2 regions of the Nocardia sp. NPDC019395 genome follow, and region 2 is predicted to be linked to the other one. Evidence: riboswitches for the same ligand, from Rfam matches in the RefSeq annotation. Region 2 holds a riboswitch; the other holds the start of a gene.

Region 1 (8,638 bases), on a different contig from region 2:
TGGTACTCCGGAGAGCCTCGACGTGTCGGCAGCGGTGACGCTCGGCCCGGATCCGGCCGGCGGCTTCCGGATCAGCCGTATCGCGTTGACAGTCCGGGGCCGGGTATCCGGCCTCGACAACGCCGGTTTCACCACGGCGGCGGCCGCGGCCAAGTCGGGGTGCCCGGTCAGTAAGGCGCTGACCGGAGTGGACGAGATCACGCTCGACGCGGCCCTGGAGTCCTGAGCAGCTCCCGGGCTCCCCTCGTCGTCTGCGGGGAGTCCGGGACCATCCGGGCCGGTGTGTGGGCCGACGTGGCGTCTCCTACGGGAACTATCGGGGTTCTCGAGTTGATCTGATTCGTACCCCGACGCTGCCCGGGCTGTACCGGAGCCGGAATCACGGTGCGGGGGTGACAGTTACCGCTGCCGGGGTATCACTTCGCGTGCTCCACTCGGTGAGCGCGGCGAAAGCGAGGCCTATACTCACCCAGAGTGTGGTTGAGACCGCCAATGACGCCGTCCGGAACTCCCACAGCAGCGTTGCCGGGAAATCCGCACCCACCTCGTTCACGCCGGGCAGAAAAACGTAACCGAGTGTCGTGATCAGCACGAACACCGCGACCGCGGCGATGAGCCGGATGGTTGCGAGCTGCGCACGCAGCAGGTTCCAGATGTAGACCCCGGCCACGACGGCGACCAGTCCCAGTACGACGGCGGCCACCCACAACAGAGTGCGTTCGTCGATCGTCTCCGGATCACCTACCGCGGGTGGGTTGGCCGGGTACTTGAAGAACGGCACGGCGACCACCGCGAGCCAACCGCCCAACCCGAGTCCCAGCACCAGCCGTGGTCCGGGCAGGGAGGTGAACCGGCGGGCGTAATGTGCCGCCGTCGCGATGATCGCGCCGAAGGCCATACCCGCGAGGGCATTCGCCAGGAATTGGCCGAACTTCTGCCACGGCCTGCTGACCACGGCATCGTCCTCGCCGTGACTGTGTCCGGTTCCGGCCTCTGCACCGTGGCTGTGCCCGGCCTGGGATTCGTGCGAATCCGCTGTCGAAGCGGCCGACTCCTCGATGGCGATGGCCGCGTCCACTTCGGGTTCGCCGACGAAATTCCCGACGACACCCGCCAGTAGTCCGGCGATCAATCCGGCGAGCAGACCACGGATCAGCAGAGTCCGGAACGATCCGCTCAGTGGCATGGGACGCCCAGGAGGTGGCGTCCGTCGTGCATCAGCTCGTGCAGGAACATCCCGCTGCGGGATATCGCGCCCTGATCGAAGCCCACCAAGTAGAGAGTCAGCAGCGCGAGTAGTACGACACCGGCTGTGACGAGCACGGTTGCCGCGGTATCGGCGGCCCGGCTCGGGGTGTGGACGATGGCCATGATGTGTCCTCCTCCGGGAGTTCGCGTCCCGTCGAGTGCCATGCGTCGGTGCCGGTGTCTGGCTCACTCCGCGGCAGCGGAGCACACAGTGGCGCGACCGCTCCGGAATCTCACCGGATTACCGCGTCACCTTCGCTTATCCATCGAACTGTGACACCGGAGCCGCCGGTCGTCAATATGTTGCCGAACAAAGCGCTGGTCACGCCACTCATCGCGGCGTGACCAGCCCAGAGATCAGGAGGCGGGCTTACCCGCCACGTCCAGCACCACTTCGAATTCCAGCAGCGACGCACCGGTGGCGACCGGCTTGTTCTGCTGACCCGCGTGGGCTTCCTTGGCCGGGCCGTCACGCCAGGCCGCGAACGACTCTTCGGAATCCCACTGGGTGACCACGAAGTACCGGTTCTCGCCGGCGGTGGGCCGCAAGAGCTGGAAGCCGAGGAATCCGGGGGAGTTCTCGACCGCGTGCGCACGGTGGGCGAACCGCTTCTCCAGTTCGGGTCCCGCGCCCTCGGGAATCTCGATCGCATTGATCTTCACAACAGCCATACTGTATATATTGCGCCGCCTCCTGCGGCGCAGGTTCGGGCCCCCCTTGGTCCCGATTCTTCACTCCTCCGCTCCTCCGCTTCGCTCCCCCGCTCCGTCGCTCCAGAATCGGGACGGGCCCGAACCACCGTGGTGATCCACGACGAGCGGGTGGCGGGTGTGCCTACCGTCGGCCGGGTATGAATCCTCGGGCAGGGGGGCGGCCGGGCCGGAATACACTCTTGTCGATGTTGCACGACGAAGGCGGGACCGGAGCCCCCATACTGCTGCTGCACGGTTTGATGGGCAGCGCCCGGACCTGGGCGGACCAGATCGGCTGGCTGCGCGGCCACGGTCACGTCTACACCTTCGACGCCGCCGGGCACGGGCGCCCGGCGCCCGCCGAATTGACCACCGAAGCGTTCGTCGCGGATCTGGCGGCGGCCACCACCGATATCACCGAGCCGATGGTGATCATCGGCCATTCGATGGGTGCGCTGCACGGATGGGTCTTCGCGGCTCGGCATCCGGGGCGGGTGCGGGCCTTGGTAGTGGAGGATATGGCCGCGGATTTCACCGGCCGCACCGCCGCCGGTTGGGCCGCCATGATCGCGGCCTGGCCGCAGCCCTTCGCCGACGAGGCCGCCGTGCTCGAGTACTTCGGCCCGGTCGCCGGGCGCTACTTCCTGAACTCGTTCGACCGGACCCTGGACGGTTACCGGCTACACGGAGATATCGCGACTTTCCGGGATATCTCCGAGGAATGGGGAACACGTGCGTTCTGGGGGGAATGGGCCGAGGTGGGCGTTGCGGCCCTGCTGATCGAGGGCGAACACACCATCACCCCACCGGGCCAGATGCGCCGCATGGCGGAACTGCATCCGCGCGCCGAACATATCGTCGTCCCCGGCGCCGGGCATCTGGTGCACGACGACCAGCCCGCTCGCTACCGGACCGAGGTGCGACGGTTCCTCAACCGGATACTCGCCGCGGAACCCGCGCCGGGCCACTGACCGGCCGGACCCACCTGTGCCCGTGCCGGTCGGCGCGAAACCGCCGGTTCGCGTCCGGCCGGGCAACCCGTCCTTCCAGCGTGCGCCCGTTGCCCGCCTCAGCCTTCACCGGCCAGCGCGAACCGTCCGTCCAGGGTTTGTTCGATCAGTCCGTCCACCAGGAGCGAATCGAGGGCTCGGTCGCGCTGCCCGGGATCACGGGTCCAGGCGAGGTCCAGGCGGATCCGGTCCACGGGCTCGTGCGCGGCTCGCAACACGTCCAGCAGCCGGCCCCGTGCCTGCCGGTCGGTGCCCTCGTATTTCTGGGTTCTGCGAGTCGATTCCAGAACCGGCCGGCCGGCCGTGACCCACGCGCAGCGGGGGAGCGGGCAGTGGGTGCAGTCCGGTGTGCGGGCAGTGCACACGGTTGCTCCGAGTTCCATCAAGGCCGCGGAGAACACGGCTGCCCTGTCCACCCGGACCGGTAGGAGTGCCTCGGTCTCCCGGAGATCACGGGCCGCCGGATTTCCCGCCTCAGCGCGCCCGTGTACGGCCCGGGCCACCACCCGGCGAACGTTGGTATCCACCACCGGTACACGCTGCCCATAGGCGAAGCAGGCGACCGCACGGGCGGTGTAGGCGCCGATGCCGGGCAACCCGAGCAATACCTCGACATCGTCGGGGACCTCGTCCGCGTGCTCGTCGGCCAGAACTTGCGCGCATTCGTGCAGCCGCAGCGCACGCCGCGGATATCCGAGCTTGCCCCAGGCGCGGAGCACCTCGCCCGCGCCGGCCGCCGCCATGGCCGAGGGCACCGGCCACCGCGCGACCCACTCCCGCCAGACCGGTTCGACCCGCGATACCGGCGTCTGCTGCAGCATGATCTCGCTCATCAGGATCTGCCAGGCGCTCACCCCGGGCCGGCGCCAGGGCAGATCCCGGGCGGTACGGTCGTACCAGTCGATCAGGCTATCGGTATCGATCGGGGCCGGTTCGCTCACATCACGGCGGCGCCCGCCCGTATCCGGTACTCCGGCTGTCCTACTGCTCACCTGACCCGCTCCGTCCACCTCACCGTGCGAAATCACCGGCAACGCGCGGATGGATGCCGCGCCGTAACCGGACCGAAGCGGGCGGCAATATCGAATCGTGCAGAATGGACACCATGCCTCAGTCCAACCCGGTGAGTGCCTGGAAGTCGCTGCGTGAAGGTAACGAGCGCTTCGTGAACGGCACGCTGCAGCATCCTAGTCAGGGAGCGGCCGACCGAGCCAAGCTCGTCGGCGGCCAGAGCCCCACCGCCATACTTTTCGGTTGCGGTGATTCCCGGGTGGCGGCGGAGTTGATCTTCGACCAGGGCCTCGGCGATATGTTCGTGGTGCGGACGGCCGGCCATGTGATCGATGCCGCGGTGCTGGGCTCGATCGAGTACGGCGTGGATGTCCTGAACGTTCCGCTGATCGTCGTCCTCGGCCACGACAGCTGCGGCGCGGTGAAAGCCACCCTGGACGCGCTGGACGGCGGCGCCGTGCCCGGCGGATTCATCCGCAGCATCGTCGAAAAAGTCACCCCGTCGATGCTGATCGGCCGCCGCGAGGGTCTGAACACGGTGGACGAACTCGAAGCCCGCCACGTCGTAGAAACCAGCCAGTTGCTCATGGAGCGGTCGAAGATCGTCTCCGAACGCGTGGAATCCGGCGCCTGCGCGATCGCCTGCGCCACCTACAAACTGGCCGAGGGCCGGGCACAGCTGCATCGCGTGGTCGGCGAAATCGGGGAGACAGTCTGACGGCCACTCGGCCGCGGCCGGCCGGAAGACACCGGACGCGCGATCAGCACAGTGATGCCCGGTCGCAGCTTCCGGTGTGCCGTTGACTGCCCGCGCCGCCCGATGCGCTTACCGTTGACACGTGTTGGAACCGACAGGACCGTTACCGCCGGAGATCTACTGGCGGCGTCGCGTTTTTGCCATCGGAGTACTGGTCGTCGCGCTCGCGGTGGTGATCTGGGTGGCCGTGACCGTATCCCGCGGCGGGGATTCGCCCGGTGCGACCGCCGTGACGGCATCCTCCACGACGAGCCCCGAACCGGCGGGAGGTCCGGCGGCGGCGTCCAGCACGACCTCCGCCGGCGGATCCACCACGACCAAGGCGAGCGAGCCGTCGAGCCCGGCACCTGCCGCATCCGGGGAGTGCGCGGACCAATCGCTGGCGGTCAAGATTTCGGTCGCCCAGCCGACCTACCGGACCGGTGAGGAACCGGTCTTCGGAATCGTGATCACGAATATCTCCGGCGAGCCCTGTACCCGCGATATGGGTTCGGGTCTGCAGCGCGTATCCGTGCACAGCCTGGACGGCGGGCGTCAGCTGTGGGCCAGTACGGACTGCTACCCCGACGGGGAACCGGATCTGCGGACGCTCGACCGCGGCGAGCAGGCCGCGTTCACGGTCACCTGGACCGGGACGACCTCCCAGCCGGAATGCGCCGGGGAGCGCGTACAGGTCCCCACCGGCGCCTACAACGTGGTGGCGCAGCTGGGATCGGTGCGGAGTGCCCCCGAACCCTTCAACATCACCTGAGGGTGTTCCGCCGGGCGAATCTGTACATCGGCCGACGTGAGGGCGGAGCCACCGCGATCACTTCTTGGTCAGACCCGCCAGCCGCAGTGCGGCGCGCAGACCGGCCACCTCGTGCAGCGTCATGGATGTGTCCTTCCCGGCTACACCGGGCGGTACCACCGCGGTGGTGAAACCGAGGCGTTCGGCCTCGGCGAGCCGGCGGCCGGCGGCGGTGATCCGGCGGACTTCGCCGGCCAGCCCGACCTCGCCGAGGATCACCCAGCCCGGCGGCAGCGCGGTATCGCGGGCCGCGCTCGCGATGGCCAGCGCGATCGCCAGATCCGCGGCGGGTTCGGTGAGCCGCATCCCGCCCACCGTCGCCGCGTAGACGTCCTGTTTGCCGACGTAGAGCCCGCAGCGGCTCTGCAGCACCGCCAGAACCATGGCCACCCGGTTGTAGTCCAGTCCGCTGACGGCCCGGCGCGGTGCGGGGACCTGGGTGTCGACGGTGAGCCCCTGGACCTCACCGACGAGCGGCCGTTTCCCGTCCATCGCGACGGTGATCGCCGTACCGGGAACCGAATCGGCCCGGTGGTGCAGGAACAGTCCGGAAGGATCTGTGACACAGGCGATTCCATCGTCGTGTAATTCGAAACAGCCCACCTCGTCGGCACTGCCGAACCGGTTCTTGATCCCGCGAACCATCCGCAGTGTCGAGTTCTTGTCGCCTTCGAACTGCAGCACCACATCGACCAGATGCTCGAGCGTGCGCGGCCCCGCCACCGCCCCGTCCTTGGTGACATGCCCGACGAGCAGTACCGCGATCCCGCTCGCCTTGGCCAGAGAAGTCAATGCCGCGGTGACCGCACGAACCTGGGTGACGCCCCCGATCACGCCGTCGCTATCGGCCGCCAGCATGGTCTGCACCGAATCGACCACCAGCAGAGTGGGTTTCACCTGATCGACATGGCCGAGCAGCACCGACAGATCCGATTCGGCCGCCAGGTACACGCGATCGTGAACCGCGCCTGTCCGATCCGCGCGCAACCGCACCTGCCCCGCGGATTCCTCCGCTGTGACATACAACGCCCGTTCGTCGCGCTGCCGCGCCCATCGGTGCGCGACCTCGAGCAGCAGGGTCGATTTACCCACCCCGGGTTCCCCGGACAGCAGCACTACCGACCCGGCGACGATTCCGCCGCCCAGCACGCGGTCGAGCTCGGAAACCCCGGTCGGCCGTGCGGTAGTGGTCTGCGAATCGATCCGCGAGATCGGTGCGGCGGCGGTGCTGGGGAGCATTGCCTTCCGTCCGGCCGAGGCTCCGGTGGTCCCCGCGGCCGGCAGTGCCTCGTCGACGGTGCCCCACGATCCGCAGCCCGGGCATTTGCCGACCCATTTGGCGACTTCGTGGGCGCACTCCGAACACCGGTACACGGCTTTGGTCTTGGTGGCTGCCACAGGGTCGAACCTTACGCAGGCGGACCGACAGGGCGGGGGTGGCACATCCGGAGGGTGCTGGGGCTGGAGGTTTGGGCGAGATGCGAGAAATCACGCGTGAATGCGGGCGGGGGGACTGGTTGGCAAAGGTGGGAAGTTGATCAGTTCGTGGAGGTTCTGTGTTTTTGGCGCCGCCTGCGGCGTCGCGGGTTCGGGGCCCCCTTGGTCTCGTTCTTCACTCCCGGCGCTCAGTCGCTGCGCTCCTTCGCTCTGGTCGCTCCAGAACGAGACGGGCCCCGAACCACCAAGGTGGACCGGCCGCATGCGGGAAACGGGGGTGGGGGCGGATGCGGACAGACGGGCGGTAGGGGGATTAAACGCGCCGAGGGCGGCGGCCGGGTCGGCTGAGTGGGGACGGATGTGAACCAACGGACGGAGGGTAGGGGATTAAACGCGCCGAGGCGGACCGGCCGCATGCGGAGAAACGAGGTGGGTTTGCATGCGGACAGACGGGCGGCAGGGGGTTTAAACGCGCCAGGGGCGGCGGCCAGGTCGGATGGGTGGGGCGATGTGGACGGACCGGCGGTAGGTGGATTGAACGCGTCTGGCGGCGGGTGGGCCCAGTGGCTCGAGAGCGCTGGGCGCGTTCCGGCCGAGGCCTCGCCGGAGCGGGTGTGCGGCTGGGCTTTGCTCGGCTCGGCTCGGGTGGCGGGCGAAGGCTCAGTGGCCGCCGGCGGGGCCGGTGGTGCTCTTGGAGAGGTCCGATTCGTGGCGGGGGGATTCGAGGCCGGCGTCGACCGGGACCTGGACCAGGACCGAACCGTTTTCCTTGAAGTTGAACGAGAAATCGTAGGTGAGGCCGGGGGTGAGGTTCTGGGTCAGGCCGGTGACCTCGATATGCGCGGGCTTTGTTTCGCCGGCTGCGGTGTTCACGGTCTCGCCTGTGTTGTGGGTTTCCGCGCCCGCCGAAGGAGTCGAGACCACGACTGTTTCGGAGGGGGAGATCTCGAGTTTGTCGCCCTCGGCCGGGGTGACCTTCACCGTGCCCAGGTCCGTGGTGACGCTGGTGAGTTCATCGGTGACCGTTTCGCCGGTGTTGATGATCGACAGCGCCAGGGCGGCCTGACCGCCGGCGGTGTTGGTGTGGGTGGTGGTTCCCGGGTAGACGATATGCACATCGCGCAGTGCGATGGTGCCGATATCAGCGGTGTTGCCGTTGATCGCGGAGACCTGATCGGCGGTTTGTGAGATCTTGCCGGCGCCGCAGCCGGACAGGATGAGTGCGGCACCGGCGGCGAGGGCGGCGACCGTCGCCAGGCGGCGCCGCCGAGTCGAGACGACCGGGCTCGCGGCGGTCACAGCAGTCAGGGCAGTCACGGGTTGTCCTCCATGTCCGAGTGGGCGCACTCCAACTAGGCACTGTAGTAGTCGCTCCGTGGTGCCGGGCGCACCGGGCGGTGTCAGGGGGTATTGCGTGATCCGGACTGTGTGATTTGTCGCACCCCGCGGGCGGGTGTGTCGCCTTCGGGGGAGTGGCCCGCGAGCTCTGTCCGGGGTGCTCCCCTGGCGGTTGCCCGGTGGTGACTACGGTTATCGCCGGCCGGCTCGCTGACCGGTAACGATTCGGCTTCCTCCGGTCGGCGACCCGCACCCGGGTGGGCCGCTTCCCGGGGGCTCGGACGCGTAGGGTGACGACACCCGTTCGGCCGCAACGTGATGCACACCAAACTCGGTCTGTCAAGCCCCAGTACC
Region 2 (8,638 bases):
CACCGTGATCGGCCGGATCAGCAAAGCCGAACTGCGGCCGATGCGGCAGCGGCGCGGTTCGTTACTGAAGGTGGTCCTCGACACCGGGTCGGGTCGCGGGGTGGATGTCACCTTCTTCAACGGTGACAAGGTGAAATACGCGGTGCGCGAAGGCGCCCGGGCAATGATGTCGGGGACGGTGAACTACTGGCGTCCCGGCCAGTGGAATCTCAGCCACCCCGGGTATCTGATCCTGCCGGAGTCGGATACCGAGGAACCGATGCTCACCACCGTGCGTGGTGGCGGCGACCTCCGCGGTATCGCGCAGAGCGCGAAAGGCGCGGGCGGGGTGGATATGTCGTTCTTCGAACGGGAGTTCATCCCGGTGTATCCGGCGACCGCGAAAGTGCAGAGCTGGGAGATTCTGGGGTGCGTCCGGCAGGTGCTCGATCAGCTCGACCCGCTCGCCGATCCGCTGCCCGGCGATGTACGCGCCGAGCACGCGCTGATGCCGGTGGGTGATGCGCTGCGGTCGATCCACCTGCCCGAAAGCCAGTCCGATATCGAACGAGCCAGGGAGCGGCTGCGTTTCGACGAAGCGCTGGCGCTGCAACTGGTGCTCGCCGAACGCCGGCACGAGGTGTCCGGCCGGACAGCCCGGGCCTGCCCGCCGCGGGCGGACGGTATCGCCGCGGCCTTCGACGAGCGGCTGCCGTTCGAACTCACCGAGGGGCAGCGGCAGGTGATCGGGGAGATCTCCGCCGATCTGTCCCGGGAGCAGCCCATGCATCGCCTGCTGCAGGGGGAGGTGGGGTCGGGGAAGACCATTGTCGCCCTGCACGCCATGCTGCAGGTCGTCGATACAGGCCAGCAATGCGCTCTGCTCGCGCCCACGGAAGTGCTCGCGGCCCAGCACTATCGGTCGCTGCGCGCGATGCTGGGTGATCTCGGGCAGGCCGGTGAACTCGGTGCGGCCGAGACGGCGACCCGGGTCACGCTCGTCACGGGTTCGATGCCGGTGGCCGCCAAGCGGGAGGCGCTGCTCGCCGCGGTGACGGGGGATGCCGGGATCGTGATCGGTACCCATGCGCTGATCCAGGACTCGGTGGAATTCTTCGATCTCGGAATGGTCGTGGTCGACGAACAGCACAGGTTCGGGGTCGAGCAGCGAGACGCGCTGCGGGCCAAGGCGAAACCGGGGATCTCCCCGCACCTGCTGGTCATGACGGCCACCCCTATTCCGCGCACCATCGCGATGACCACTCTCGGTGATCTGGAGACCTCCACGCTCACCCAGCTGCCCCGTGGTCGCTCCCCGATCAGTTCGAAGGTGGTGCCGCGTCGCGTACATCCCAACTGGGTGGACCGGGCCTGGGAACGGATCACCGAGGAGGTGGGGGCGGGGCGTCAGGCCTATGTCGTGTGCTCGCGTATCGGTGACGACGAGGACGGCCCTGCCAAGGGCGGGAAATCGCGCGGCGCGGATTCCGGAAAGGAGCCGCCCTCCACGCAGGCGGTCCTCGATGTCTTCGACCGGCTGCGCACCGGCCCGCTGTCGCAACTACGTGTCGGCCTCCTGCACGGACGGCTGCCGTCCGACGAAAAAGACCAGGTGATGCGCGATTTCAACGCCGGCGATATCGATGTGCTGGTCTGTACGACCGTGGTCGAGGTCGGCGTTGACGTACCGAACGCGACCGTGATGGTCATCATGGACGCCGACCGGTTCGGTGTGAGCCAGTTGCACCAGCTGCGTGGCCGGATCGGTCGTGGTGCGCACCCCGGGCTGTGCCTGCTGATCACCGACGCCGCACCCGGTGGGCCGGCGATGACCAGGCTGGAGGCCGTGGCCCGGACTACCGACGGTTTCGAACTGTCGGTACTCGATCTGCGACAGCGGCGCGAGGGCGATGTGCTGGGTGCGGCGCAGTCGGGAACCGCGCGATCGCTGCGGTTGCTCTCACTGCTCGACGATCTCGAAGTCATCACTTCCGCACAGGAACTCGCTCGCACCGTTGTCGCCGACGATCCTGGCTTGGTCCGGCACCCCGGTCTGGCGGCGATGATGCATGCCGCTGTCGACGCGGAGCGGCTGGAGTACCTGGCGAAATCCTGAGCGGGCGATCCATCGGCCGAGCCGTCGGGACGCGGTTCGGAAATTGGTGTGCCGGAGGGGAACCGGTGGGTGGCCCGCGGCGTCAAACCTGGCACAGAGCATCGGCTAGTGAAGGGTGGGCGGGATGAGGCCAGAGCAAGGGTGCCGTGCGGTCAGGAGGGTATCGCCGGTACCCCATTCACGAGTACGGCCGGTTCTCCGGGTGACGCGGCATTGTCCGGAATGTGCCGCGGCGGAACGGATGAAGCGCCGGGAATCCGGCGCCGGGGAGCTGGAGGGCTGACCGGCCCGGGCCGAATACCCGCGGGCAACGACCCGGGCCGGGAAGCCGGTTGGCGAAAAGGTCAGCGCACGGTACGGGCGGCGGTGACCATATTGCGCAGTGACGCTTCGACTTCGGCGGGGCCTCGGGTCTTCAGACCGCAATCCGGATTAACCCAGAGGCGTTCGGCGGGAACGGCTTTCAAAGCGGCGCGCAAGGCGGCAGTGATCTCCTCGGCGCCGGGGACACGCGGGGAATGGATATCGTAGACACCCGGGCCGACGCCCGCGGCGAACCCGGCGGCGTTCAGATCGTCGAGTACCTCCATATGGGAGCGCGCGGCCTCGATCGAGGTCACATCCGCGTCCAGTCCCGCGATCGCGTCGATCACCTCACCGAATTCCGAATAGCACAGATGTGTGTGGATCTGGACCGAATCGGAGACCCCGGAGGTCGACAGCCGGAACGCACCCACCGACCAGTCGAGATAGGCCTGCTGGTCGGTTCTGCGCAGCGGCAGTAGTTCGCGCAGTGCCGGTTCGTCCACCTGGACGATCCGGATACCCGCGTTCTGCAGGTCGACGGTCTCGTCGCGGATCGCCAGCGCCACCTGTCGCGCCGAATCCGCGAGGGGTTGATCGTCGCGGACGAAGGACCAGGCCAGGATGGTGACCGGCCCGGTGAGCATGCCTTTCACCGGTTTATCGGTGAGCGATTGCGCGAACTCGATCCAATCGACCGTCATGGGCGCGGGCCGGGACACATCACCGAACAGGATCGGCGGGCGTACGCAGCGGGTGCCGTACGACTGCACCCAGCCCAGTTCGGTGGCCGCGAAACCGTCGAGCTGTTCGGCGAAGTACTGCACCATATCGTTGCGCTCCGGCTCGCCGTGTACCAGCACATCGAGTTCGAGCTTCTCCTGCAGGGCGATGACCTCGGTGATCTCCGCCCGCATCCGCCGCTCGTATTCGGGCCGGTCGATCTCGCCCTTTCGCAGCGCGGCGCGGGCCAGCCGGATCGCCGAGGTCTGCGGGTAGGAGCCGATCGTGGTGGTGGGCAGCGGCGGCAGCTGCAGGCGTTCCTGCTGCAGGGCCCGCCGCCGGGCCGCGGGGCCGCGCTCGCCGGCGTCCGGGCCGAGCGCGGCCAGCCGGGCTCGTACCTGCGGGTTGCGGATCCGTGGATCGGCTCTGCGGCTCGCCGCCGCGGCGCGGGCACGGTCCAGTTCCGCCGCGATGACTTCGGTGCCGGCACTCAGGCCGGTGGCGAGCAGTCCCACTTCGGCCACCTTCTCGGCGCCGAACGCGAGCCACGACCGCAGGGCCTCGTCCAGGTGGGCTTCCGCGGCCAGGGTGTACGGCACGTGCAGTAGCGAGCACGACGTCGACGGCACGACGGTTTTCGCGCTGCCGAGCAGGGTGGCGAGGGTGGACAGCGCCTGATCCAGGTCGGTGCGCCATACATTGCGGCCGTCGACGACACCGGCTACCAGCGTTTTGTTCGCCAGCGCGGGAACCGCGGCCAGTTCTTCGACCGTCCCACCGGCGACCAGGTCGACCGCCAGCCCCTCGATATCGGTCCCGGCCAGTGCGTCCAGGGCCGGGCCGGGATGCCCGAAATACGTGGCGACCAGCACGGCCGGGCGGTTCGCGGGGGCCGTCAATTCGGTGTAGACCTGCCGGACCGCCGCCAGTTCCCCGGCCGTGAGGTCGGTGACCAGCGCGGGTTCGTCGATCTGCACCCACGGCGCGCCCGCCTCGGCGAGCAGGCCCAGCAGCTCGCGGTAGAGCGGAATCAGCTCATCGGCCCGGTCGAGCGCGGCGGGGCCGGTGGACTTCGACAGCTTCAGGAAGGTGATCGGGCCGATGATCACCGGACGGGCCGGGACCCCGAGCTCGATCGCCTCGCGCAGCTGCGCGAGCACGTCTTCGGGGTGCAGCGTGAACGTCGTCTCCGGGCCGATCTCGGGGACCAGGTAGTGATAGTTGGTATCGAACCACTTGGTCATCTCCAGCGGTTCCACCGAATCGGTACCGCGAGCCGCGGCGAAGTAGCGGTCCAGCGGGTCGGCGATATCGGCCACCCGTGGCGGCAGGGCGCCGAGCAGCACCGCGGTATCGAGCATCTGGTCGTAGTAGGAGAAGGTGCCGACCGGGACCGAATCCAGGCCCGCGGCCCGCAGCTCGGCATACTGGTCGCGCCGCAGCGCCCGCCCGGTTTCGTGCAGCTGATCGGCGTCGATACGCCCGGCCCAGTAGGATTCGGTCGCGCGTTTGAGTTCCCGGCGGGGACCCACCCGGGGAAGTCCGAGAACCGTTGCGGTGAAAGGTGTTTGCGAAATCGCAGTCACGGTGTTCTCCATTGCTGAAGGTTGACCGACCATCGCCTTACGCGGACGTACGGATACCGATGAGACCCGGACTCCCGGTCGTGTGACCGGGATATGTGTCAGCACTGGTGGACCGCAGCGCCCAATCCACGAGGCGGTGGTCACCGGATACGGCGTACCCGGTACAACCGGCAGGTCTTCGGACTCGCGGGCTCCGGCCGATCGGCCGACCTACTGGCCGTCGCTTCCCGGGCTGTGCGCCCAGTGCTGATGACGGCGGTCGTTCCCGCTCACCGCTGCGGGACAGTTCCGGTTTTCCACCGGATTCCCTCTCACCCGCCGAGGGCGGGCTTCGACGCCGGGACGGTCGTTCGGGGCTCCGAGTCGACCGGCCGGCGAACCAGCTGCGTGGTCCACCATAGCCCGCCCGGGCCGCCGCAGCCGGAGCGGTCGAGATCGCGAGCTCGCGCGGGCCGATCGGGTGCCTGCCCCGCGGCGAGGAAGTTGCCAGGTGTTGTCCCTGCTCGTCCGGTCGCACAATCCGCCGCCGTCGACGGTGAGATATGACCGCGCGGTGACCAACACTTCGCAGCGCTGCCATACCCCGTTGTGAAGATTCTGCGAAGTGGACTTCGGTGTCGAACCTGGATGTGGCGCCGGGTACGTTTGGTCAATGTTCTCGAAAGTCTTGGTTGCCAACCGCGGCGAAATCGCCATCCGAGCCTTCCGCGCGGCGTACGAGCTCGGTGTCGGAACGGTTGCCGTCTTCCCGCACGAGGATCGGAATTCGGTCCACCGCCTGAAGGCGGACGAGGCATACGAGATCGGTGAGGAAGGACATCCGGTCCGGGCCTATCTTTCCGTCGACGCGATCATCGAGGCGGCGAAGACCGCCGGCGCCGACGCGATCTACCCGGGATACGGGTTCCTCTCGGAGAATCCGGATCTCGCGGCCGCCTGCGCGAACGAGGGGATCACCTTCATCGGGCCCTCGGCCGAGGTCCTCGAACTGGCCGGAAACAAGGCCCGCGCGATCGCGGCGGCGAAGGCCGCCGGGCTGCCGGTACTGAATTCCAGCGCCCCCTCCGCGGATATCGGCGAATTGCTCACGGCGGCCGAATCCATGGAGTTCCCGGTATTCGTGAAGGCTGTCGCCGGTGGCGGCGGCCGGGGGATGCGCCGGGTGCAGGCTCGCGACCAGCTGCGGGAGGCGATCGAGGCGGCCTCGCGCGAGGCCGAATCGGCGTTCGGCGATCCGACGGTCTTCCTGGAACAGGCCGTGGTGAATCCCCGTCATATCGAGGTGCAGATCCTGGCCGATACCCAGGGCAATGTGATGCATCTGTTCGAGCGCGATTGTTCGCTGCAGCGGCGGCATCAGAAGGTGATCGAGCTGGCGCCGGCCCCGAATCTGGACCCGGACCTGCGTGATCGGATCTGTGCGGACGCGGTGGCGTTCGCGCGGCAGATCGGCTACAGCTGCGCGGGCACGGTCGAATTCCTGCTCGATGAGCGCGGTAACCATGTCTTTATCGAGATGAACCCCCGTATCCAGGTCGAGCACACGGTGACCGAAGAGATCACCGATGTCGATCTGGTGCAGTCGCAGCTGCGGATCGCGGCGGGGGAGAGCCTGGGCGATCTGGGCCTGAGCCAGGACAAGGTGACCATTCGCGGCGCGGCGCTGCAGTGCCGGATCACCACCGAGGATCCGGCGAACGGTTTCCGCCCGGATACCGGCCGGATCACCGCTTACCGTACGCCCGGTGGCGCCGGTATCCGGCTCGACGGTGGCGCGAATCTGGGCGCTGAGATCGGGGCCTATTTCGATTCGATGCTGGTGAAGCTGAGCTGCCGGGGCCGGGATTTCCCGGCGGCGGTGGCGCGGGCGCGCCGCGCGCTGATGGAGTTCCGGATCCGCGGTGTCACCACCAATATCCAGTTCTTGCTGGCGGTGCTCGACGACCCCGATTTCAAGGCCGGGCGGGTCACCACGTCGTTCATCGACGAACGCCCTCAGTTGCTGTCTCTGCGCGAACCCGCCGACCGCGGCACCAAGATCCTGAACTATCTGGCCGACATCACCGTGAACAAACCGCACGGCGCGCGGCCGACGGCGGTATATCCGCACGACAAACTGCCGTCGATCGACCTGTCGGTACCACCGCCGGACGGTTCGCGGCAGAAACTGCTGACCCTCGGGCCGGAGGGTTTCGCGCGGGCGCTGCGCGAACAGAAGGCCGTCGGGGTGACCGATACGACCTTCCGCGACGCCCATCAATCACTGCTGGCCACCCGGGTGCGGACCAACGGACTGCTCGATGTCGCCGGGCATATCGCCCGGCTGACCCCCGAACTGCTCTCGGTCGAATGCTGGGGCGGGGCGACCTACGATGTGGCGCTGCGGTTCCTGTACGAGGACCCGTGGGAGCGGCTGGCCGCGCTGCGCGAGGCGATCCCGAATATCTGCCTGCAGATGCTGCTGCGTGGCCGCAACACCGTCGGCTACACGCCGTATCCGGAACGGGTGACGCGGGCGTTCGTCGCCGAGGCCACCGAAACCGGGATCGATATCTTCCGGATCTTCGACGCGCTCAACAACGTCGACCAGATGCGCCCGGCGATCGACGCGGTACGCGAGACGGGTACCGCGGTAGCCGAGGTCGCGCTGAGCTACACCGGGGACCTGACCGATCCCGGCGAAAAGCTCTACACCCTGGACTACTACCTGAAACTGGCCGAGCAGATCGTCGACGCGGGCGCGCATGTGCTGGCGATCAAGGATATGGCCGGTCTCCTGCGTGCCCCGGCGGCGGCGAAACTGGTGACCGCGCTGCGCAGCAATTTCGACCTGCCGGTGCATGTGCACACGCATGACACCCCGGGTGGTCAGCTGGCCACCTATCTGGCGGCGTGGCAGGCCGGGGCCGACGCGGTCGACGGCGCGTCCGCGGCGATGGCCGGTACCACCAGCCAGCCCGCGCTCTCCGCGATCGTCGCCGCCGCCGCGCACAGCGAGCACGACACCGGCCTGAACCTGGGCAATGTCTGCGATCTCGAGCCGTACTGGGAGGCGCTGCGCAAGGTCTACGCCCCCTTCGAATCCGGTCTGCCCGCCCCGACCGGGCGCGTCTACACCCACGAGATTCCCGGCGGTCAGCTGTCCAATCTGCGGCAGCAGGCCATCGCACTCGGACTGGGCGATCGGTTCGAGGAGGTCGAGGCGAAATACGCCGCCGCGGACCGGCTGCTGGGCCGGTTGATCAAGGTGACCCCGTCGTCGAAGGTTGTCGGTGATCTCGCGCTCTCGCTGGTCGGATCCGGTGTGGAGGTCGCCGATTTCGCCGCTGATCCCGGCCGCTACGACATCCCGGATTCGGTGATCGGGTTCCTGCGCGGTGAACTCGGCACCCCCGCCGGCGGCTGGCCCGAACCGTTCCGGGAGAAGGCACTCGCCGGACGGAGTGCGGCCAAACCCGAGACGCCGCTGACGGCCGAGGACGAGGCGGGCCTGGCGGGCACCTCCCAGCAGCGCCGCGACACCTTGAACCGGTTGCTGTTCCCGGGGCCGACCGCCGAATTCCTCGCGCACCGCGAGAAGTACGGCGATACGACCGGGCTGTCGGCGAACCAGTTCTTCTACGGCCTGCGCCACGGCGAGGAGCACCGCGTCCAGTTGGAGAAGGGCGTCATCCTGCTGATCGGGCTGGAAGCGATCGCCGAACCCGACGAACGCGGGATGCGCACGGTGATGTGCATTCTCAACGGGCAGCTGCGCCCGGTCTCGGTCCGCGACCGGTCCATCGCCAGCGATATCCCGGCCGCGGAGAAAGCCGATAAGAACAATCCGCACCAGATCGCCGCACCCTTCGCCGGTGTGGTGACTCTCACCGTGTCCGAGGGCGATACCGTCGCGTCCGGCGACACCATCGCCACCATCGAGGCCATGAAG

What was found. A riboswitch is a leader RNA that binds a small molecule or an ion and turns the genes downstream of it on or off. The one in region 2 is predicted to bind cobalamin.
Region 1: another riboswitch for cobalamin. It lies ahead of ABZ827_RS17800 (CbtB-domain containing protein); the one in region 2 lies ahead of metE (5-methyltetrahydropteroyltriglutamate--homocysteine S-methyltransferase).

Annotation. Positions count from the first base shown of each region.
Region 1 covers NZ_JBEYBT010000006.1:155,415-164,052, forward strand. Annotated here, with positions in the region: gene ABZ827_RS17790 (OsmC family peroxiredoxin) at 1-226, shown strand, start outside; gene ABZ827_RS17795 (CbtA family protein) at 380-1,186, opposite strand; gene ABZ827_RS17800 (CbtB-domain containing protein) at 1,177-1,371, opposite strand; cobalamin riboswitch at 1,403-1,545, opposite strand; gene mhuD (mycobilin-forming heme oxygenase MhuD) at 1,606-1,920, opposite strand; gene ABZ827_RS17810 (alpha/beta hydrolase) at 2,148-2,912, shown strand; gene ABZ827_RS17815 (A/G-specific adenine glycosylase) at 3,011-3,892, opposite strand; gene ABZ827_RS17820 (carbonic anhydrase) at 4,057-4,680, shown strand; gene ABZ827_RS17825 (hypothetical protein) at 4,802-5,470, shown strand; gene radA (DNA repair protein RadA) at 5,528-6,907, opposite strand; gene ABZ827_RS17835 (hypothetical protein) at 7,607-8,263, opposite strand.
Region 2 covers NZ_JBEYBT010000002.1:481,708-490,345, forward strand. Annotated here, with positions in the region: gene recG (ATP-dependent DNA helicase RecG) at 1-2,095, shown strand, start outside; gene metE (5-methyltetrahydropteroyltriglutamate--homocysteine S-methyltransferase) at 2,440-4,719, opposite strand; cobalamin riboswitch at 4,859-5,064, opposite strand; gene ABZ827_RS10990 (pyruvate carboxylase) at 5,360-8,638, shown strand, end outside.